3 regions of the Lactococcus garvieae subsp. garvieae genome follow, and region 2 is predicted to be linked to each of the others. Evidence: riboswitches for the same ligand, from Rfam matches in the RefSeq annotation. Region 2 holds a riboswitch; each other region holds the start of a gene.
What was found. A riboswitch is a leader RNA that binds a small molecule or an ion and turns the genes downstream of it on or off. The one in region 2 is predicted to bind lysine.

Region 1 (2,279 bases), 420 kb from region 2:
CGTTCAACGAGGGCTTTCTTTGCTTCTTCTTCAATGTTTGGACGAATAATATAAAGAATTTCGTATTTTGTCATTGATTTTTCCTCCTTTTGGACTAATGACACAGGTTGGAGCCTGTGTAAGTTATGAGTTTTTACTCACAAGTATATATTCTATCAAATTTAGCTGCTTTTTGCAAGCTGGTTTATCTTATCTTATTTTATTCTATTATAAAATAAAAAAATAACCCTCTGTCCCTGCAGAAGATTTTTCATTGTTTTTATCACTAAGCCACTACATCCAGGACATTCGCTGGAATGTAACGATACTCACCTTCTTTCGATTGATAATAACCAAGCTTTTTCACAATAAAATGTAACTTACAACGGCTGTCAAAGCGCTGATATAAGTGGGAAATCTCCCCTTGCTGGCTACGGGTTACGCATACAATTTTTTCTCCCGCGTAAGTTGGAGATACATATTTTGGGGTAAACGTCATAGAAAACCACCTCCAGATATAGTTGAGATGAAACCGTAATCATCTCTCCTTATATTATAACTCTTTTTAGTCTCTAAAACAAATCCCTCGATTTTTTTAAATATACAGGCATTAAAAATTCTGTTATTTTAAATAAGGTTGTGTATAATTATTCATTCCTTGCAGGCTCGTCCTTGACATCCCCCTCAAATTAATCTAAAATGTTCATAAATACTTAATAAACGATAGAGGTCGCAACCAATAATAAGCTAAACAGAGCTAGAGCATGCTGAGAAGTTTAGCCCAGGAGCGGTTGCCGAAAGAGAAGTTATGCTCACAGACTTTTCTTGGTTTAGCGGGAAACACCTGTTAAACTGTCGTGGTCTTACTATGACCACGATGCGCTATTCGGATGAAAGATCTTTCTGACGTTTAGCAATCTCTAGGGATTGCTTTTTGTATTAATATTTATAAATTTAGGAGAGAAGTAATGGACAATACTTCAAATAATGAGGCCACGCCATCCACGCAAGTCAAACGTGGCCTTAAACATCGTCACTTAACAATGATTGCCTTAGGAGGAACTATTGGTACCGGCCTATTTGTTGCATCAGGCGCAACGATTTCTCAAGCTGGACCTTTAGGTGCATTAGTTGCCTATGTCGCTATTGGACTCATGGTTTTCTTCCTTATGACGTCTCTAGGAGAAATGGCTTCCTATCTTCCAGTATCTGGCTCTTTTGCTTCTTTCGCTGACCGCTATGTAGATAAAGCTTTTGGCTTTGCTATGGGTTGGAACTATTGGTTTAACTCCGCAATTACTGTGGCGGTTGAGGCGGCTACAGTTGGTGTCATTATGCAATTTTGGTTGCCCCATGTGCCTACATGGATATGGTCAACTATCGTGATTGCGCTTATCCTCTTGGTTAACCTTATTTCAGCTAAGGCCTATGGTGAAGCAGAATTTTGGATGGCGACAATTAAAGTCATCGCTGTTATCGCCTTTATCGTGATTGGTCTCGCAACAATTTTTGGGGTTATGACTTATAAGCCAGATGTGGCACGCAATCTTTCTGCCGGAGGAAATCATGGTTTTGTCGGTGGTATTGGAGGTATGATTGCTGTCTTCATGATTGCAGGTTTCTCTTTCCAAGGTACAGAAATCGTTGGTATTGCAGCCGGCGAGTCAGAAAACCCTGAGAAAAATGTACCTTCAGCGATTAAGCAAGTTTTTTGGCGGATTATTATTTTCTATTTCCTCTCAATATTCGTAATCGGTGCCTTGGTTTACTATAAAGATCCAAGTCTCCTCCGTGCAGCGACCCAAAGTGACATTACTGTTTCTCCATTTACCTTGGTATTTGAACGTGCTGGCTTAGCCGCTGCTGCATCTGTTATGAATGCTGTCATTTTAACCTCCGTTATTTCCTCTGCCAATTCTTGGTTATATGCTGCTTCCCGCATGCTTTTTGGCATGGCAAAAGAAGGGCATGCGCCGAAAGTCTTCGCTAAAACAAATACAAGCAACGGTGTGCCAATTTATGCAATTTTAGCGACTGTTGCCATCGGTCTTTTGGCCTTCTTAACAAGTATCTTCGGAACTGAGATTTATTTCTATTTGGTTGCCGCTTCTGGTTTGTCCGGCTTCTTGGCTTGGATTGGAATTGCTATCTGTCACTTCCGCTTCCGCCGTGCTTTTATTAAGCAAGGCCATAAACTTTCTGAGTTAGGCTACCATGCCAAATGGTTCCCTATTGGACCAATTATCGCTCTTATTCTTTCAATCATTATCGTTATCGGGCAAATTACTACTGTAACGATG
Region 2 (2,279 bases):
GCACCTCCGCAGGTCAATAGTTAAAGTTGGCTTCAAGCAAAAACTCCGTATATTCGTCGTTTTAAATTTGTATTATAGCATTTTATTTTAAAAATTCACAAAACAATGTTGCAAAATATTTTGGAGATTCGGAAGTTCAGATAAAAAATACATCTTGTAAACCTTGATTTAAAGCAGTTTTAAAGAAAAAAATAAGTCAATACTAAAAATTTGAAAAGTTTTCAATTGACAAACAATACTGAAAATATTATAATTGTGAAAAATAAATTAGAGGTAGCAATGCAAATGAGTACTACACGAGAGGAGGCATCCGACGACCGTGTACGAAAGGTAATCATTGCCGAACGTTAGCAACAGAGGCATCTGGCTAGCGTGGGGGTATAGGAAACACCTATACCACTCGGACTTGAATAAGTCTGGCGCTAAGTGATCGAACCGAATAATATAGAATTCTTTTTTTACTCTATTTTCATGACGACATAAAAGGCGCTTGTACTTACAAGTGCCTTTTGTTTTTATACGATGTGAGTTTGCAGGTTGAAGCGCGACAACGATAGAATAATGTCTTAGCGAGTCAACGAATAAGAAAAACTCTGCTTCTTACATCGAAACTCATTATATCAGTGGTCAAAGGGCACTGGAGACAGAGTTAAAGATTGAGATGGAAAAACATCATTTGCTAGACTAAAAGTAAAATCTTCCTTCTTTCAGTTATAATTTTTAACAAGCCTCCAGAGCATTGAAACCACCGAAATCTTCAGATAAAGATTTGCATAGCAAGTCCACAGGAGTATGAAATGAAAGTACCATTTATTACTAAAAATCAATTAGATAAAATTACTGCAGAATTTCCGACACCATTTCATTTGTATGACGAGCACGGAATTCGTGAAAAAGTAAGAGCGCTAAACACAGCATTTTCTTGGAATAAAGGTTTCAAAGAATTCTTTGCGGTAAAAGCTACACCAACGCCTGCAATTTTGAAAATTTTGCAAGAAGAAGGCTGTGGATCTGATTGCGCGAGCTATGTTGAACTTATACTGGCAAATAAATGTGGTTTTGATAATTCTGAAATTATGTTTTCATCAAATGACACTCCAGCTGAAGAATTTTTATTAGCCAAAAAGCTAGGGGCTACGATTAATATTGATGCATACAACCATATTGAATTTTTATCCACATTGGCAGGATTTGAATTTCCCGAAACAATGAGCTTACGCTATAACCCTGGTGGAGTTTTTACAATGGGTACCAAAATTATGGATAATCCTGAAGAATCAAAATTTGGAATGACAAAAGCCCAACTGATTCAGGGAATTAAAGATTTGCAAAAGTTGGGTGTGAAGAAATTTGGAATGCATAGCTTTTTGGCTTCAAATACTGTGACAAATGAGTATTATCCAAAATTAGCACAGCAATTATTTGAATTAGCACTTGAAATTCGTGAAAAAACAGGCGTTTCTCTTGATTTTATAAATCTTTCTGGTGGTATCGGCGTTAATTATCGTCCAGATGAAGCTCCTAACGATATTGCTGTCATCGGCGAAGGAGTACATCGTGTTTATGATGAAGTTCTAACTGCCAATGGCCTAGGGGAAGTCAAAATTTATACGGAACTTGGACGCTTTATGTTGGCGCCTCATGGCTTACTGGTCACACGTGTCTTGCATAGAAAGCAAACCTATCGGACGTATATTGGTGTGGATGCGAGCGCAGTTAATCTGATGAGACCAGCATTTTATGATGCTTATCATCATATTACTGTTATAGGAAAGAAGGAAGATAAAGTGAAAGAAATTGTTGACGTGACTGGTTCATTATGTGAAAACAATGATAAATTTGCCAGGCAGCGCGAACTTCCTGTGATTGATGAGGGAGACCTATTAGTCATTCATGACACAGGTGCGCATGGTTTTTCGATGGGATATCAGTATAATGCAAAATTACGAAGTGCCGAATTATTGCTTCAGCAAGATGGGAGCACGCGTATGATTCGACGGGCAGAGCGACCTGAAGACTATTTTGCAACATTGGATGGCTTTGAGTTTGAAATCTTACCGGAAATTAGCTGGTGAACGCTTGTAACAGCTTTTACTTCTAACCACTGATAAAATCATAAATAATATTTGGATACAAATTAAAGGAGTGGAGTAAAAACAAGGCGAAGAGGAGATGATTTTCAAGAGAAAGAAAATTATACGATAAGTAGTTTACTTTTCTTCTATCGCAACACTCATCAAAGGTTTCTGAAATAAATCTACAGGAGAAAATAATGCTTA
Region 3 (2,279 bases), 1.0 Mb from region 2:
CTCAGTTTGTCGGTTATTTTATGGCGAGTCGTTACATCAAGCCTCTGGAACGGTTGCACGATGCGATTACTACACGTGCCAATAACTTGAAGGCGGATTTCAAACCTGTAGTGATTCAAACAGGTGATGAAATTGAAGAACTGGCGACTGTTTATAATGACATGATGATCAAGCTTAACGATTATGTTGATCAGCAGAAACGTTTTGTTTCTGATGTCAGTCACGAGTTACGTACGCCACTTGCGGTTTTGGATGGTCATTTGAATCTCTTGAACCGTTGGGGGAAAAACGATCCCGAAGTGCTTGAGGAGTCTTTACAGGCCAGTATAGAAGAAGTGAGTACGATGAGAACAATGTTGGAAGAGATGCTTGCATTGGCCCGTCTTGAAAACATCGATTTTCAAGATGAAGACCTTATCTGTGATCCGACAGAAGTTTCTAATTTCCTTAAGAAAAACTTCCTACTTATTCATGCTGATTTAAGCTTAACTGTGGAAAATAACTTGTCACCGGGAAGATTGGCTCATATCTACCCGAACCATTATGAACAAGGCTTAAAAATTTTGATTGATAATGCTATAAAATATTCGCCTAAAGATCGCCAAGAAGTGAAAATTCATCTAGAAGAAGATGATAAATACATTATCACTACGGTTGAGGATCATGGCTATGGCATTAGTCAGGAAGATTTAAAACATGTCTTTGAGCGTTTCTTCCGTGCTGATAAAGCGCGAAATCGGGATATAGGAGGCACTGGGCTTGGACTGTCTATTATCCAACGCATAGTGGAAAACTATGATGGGGAGGTCAGTGTGACTTCTGTTGTAGGTGAGGGATCGAAATTCACTTTAAAAATTCCTAAGATTAAATAGGTATAAAAAGCCTAGCAAGTATCTAAACGTACTTTCTAGGCTTTTAGTTTATGCCTCATTCTCTCGAGTTTTTTGATAATTTGAGAAAATTGTTGACATTCGTTTAAAAAAAGGTTAAGATTTAAAATACAATATACAAATAAAATGATAGAGGTCGCAATGAATAGGAAGTTTTACTGAGCTGGACAAGCGTTGAAGTAAAACGGAGGAGACATTGCCGAAATGAATTCACTCGTCCAAGTGAGTTTGTTGGGGCAGCAAGGGATACTTGCTGAACTGTCGCAGTTTTGCGGAGTGCTATTCGTTACTTACTGATAATATGAATCATGTACAACGTTTAGCAACCTCTCTGTGTAAAGGTTGCTTTTTATTTGGAAAAATGAAAGAGAGAGTATTATGAGAAGAAAAAACTTATTCTTACTTGTCGCGACGTTGTTTACGGTATTATTTATCGGTAGTTCAAAAGTTAGTGCAGACCAGTTCCGTGTCGGAATGGAGGCAGCATATGCCCCTTTTAACTGGACACAATATGATGATAGCAACGGTGCTGTCCCTATTGATGGTGTAGATGGCCAATGGGCAAATGGTTACGATGTACAAGTTGCAAAAAAACTGGCGGATAAGTTAAATAAAGAATTAGTAATCGTCAAATCAAGTTGGGATGGTTTGCTGCCCGCCCTGAAATCTGGGAAGATTGATGGCATTATTGCAGGAATGTCACCAACCGCCGAACGTAGAGAACAAATCGCCTTTTCGGAACCGTACTATACTTCTAACCTTGTAATGATGGTCAAAAGTGGCGGCCCCTTTGCTCAAGCATCGCGCTTAGCAGACTTCTCCGGTGCAAAAATTACCGCTCAGCTGGGAACTTTTCACTATAACATGATTGACCAGATTAAAAGTGTGAATAAGCAAACAGCGATGAAAGATTTTTCAAGCATGCGTGTGGCTTTACAAAGTGGTGCCATCGATGGTTATGTCGCTGAACGTCCAGAAGGGGTCACTGCAGAAAAAGCAAATCCAGACTTCAAAATGATTGAATTTGGCGAAGGAAAAGGTTTCGTCACAAATTCAGATGATACAACAGTCGCAGTAGGTTTACGTAAAAATGACCCTAACTTGCCTGAGATTAATAGCTTTTTGACAGGTTTTACACCTCAAGATCAAAAAGAACTGATGGACCAAATGATTGCCGCTCAACCAGAAGCCAAAACCCAAGGCGCTTGGTATGACCAAATTATCAGTATTGTAAGAGATAATGGCAAACAGTTTCTTAATGGTACAGGGATGACCTTATTCATCTCTTTGATTGGTACGATTATTGGTACGGTTTTAGGTCTTCTTATTGGTGTTTATCGTACTATTCCAGAAATCAGTAATAAATTTTTAGCCTTTTTACATAAAGTA

Region 1: linked by a shared signal. The riboswitch ahead of PYW30_RS09755 (amino acid permease) and the one ahead of PYW30_RS07600 (diaminopimelate decarboxylase) in region 2 are both predicted to bind lysine.
Region 3: linked by a shared signal. The riboswitch ahead of PYW30_RS02420 (ABC transporter permease subunit) and the one ahead of PYW30_RS07600 (diaminopimelate decarboxylase) in region 2 are both predicted to bind lysine.

Annotation. Positions count from the first base shown of each region.
Region 1 covers NZ_CP118950.1:1,942,146-1,944,424, forward strand. The annotation lists gene rpsF (30S ribosomal protein S6) at 1-74, opposite strand, end outside; gene PYW30_RS09750 (hypothetical protein) at 266-478, opposite strand; lysine riboswitch at 696-872, shown strand; gene PYW30_RS09755 (amino acid permease) at 948-2,279, shown strand, end outside.
Region 2 covers NZ_CP118950.1:1,521,014-1,523,292, reverse strand. The annotation lists lysine riboswitch at 261-433, shown strand; gene PYW30_RS07600 (diaminopimelate decarboxylase) at 798-2,075, shown strand; gene dapA (4-hydroxy-tetrahydrodipicolinate synthase) at 2,273-2,279, shown strand, end outside.
Region 3 covers NZ_CP118950.1:481,933-484,211, forward strand. The annotation lists gene PYW30_RS02415 (HAMP domain-containing histidine kinase) at 1-872, shown strand, start outside; lysine riboswitch at 1,013-1,180, shown strand; gene PYW30_RS02420 (ABC transporter permease subunit) at 1,269-2,279, shown strand, end outside.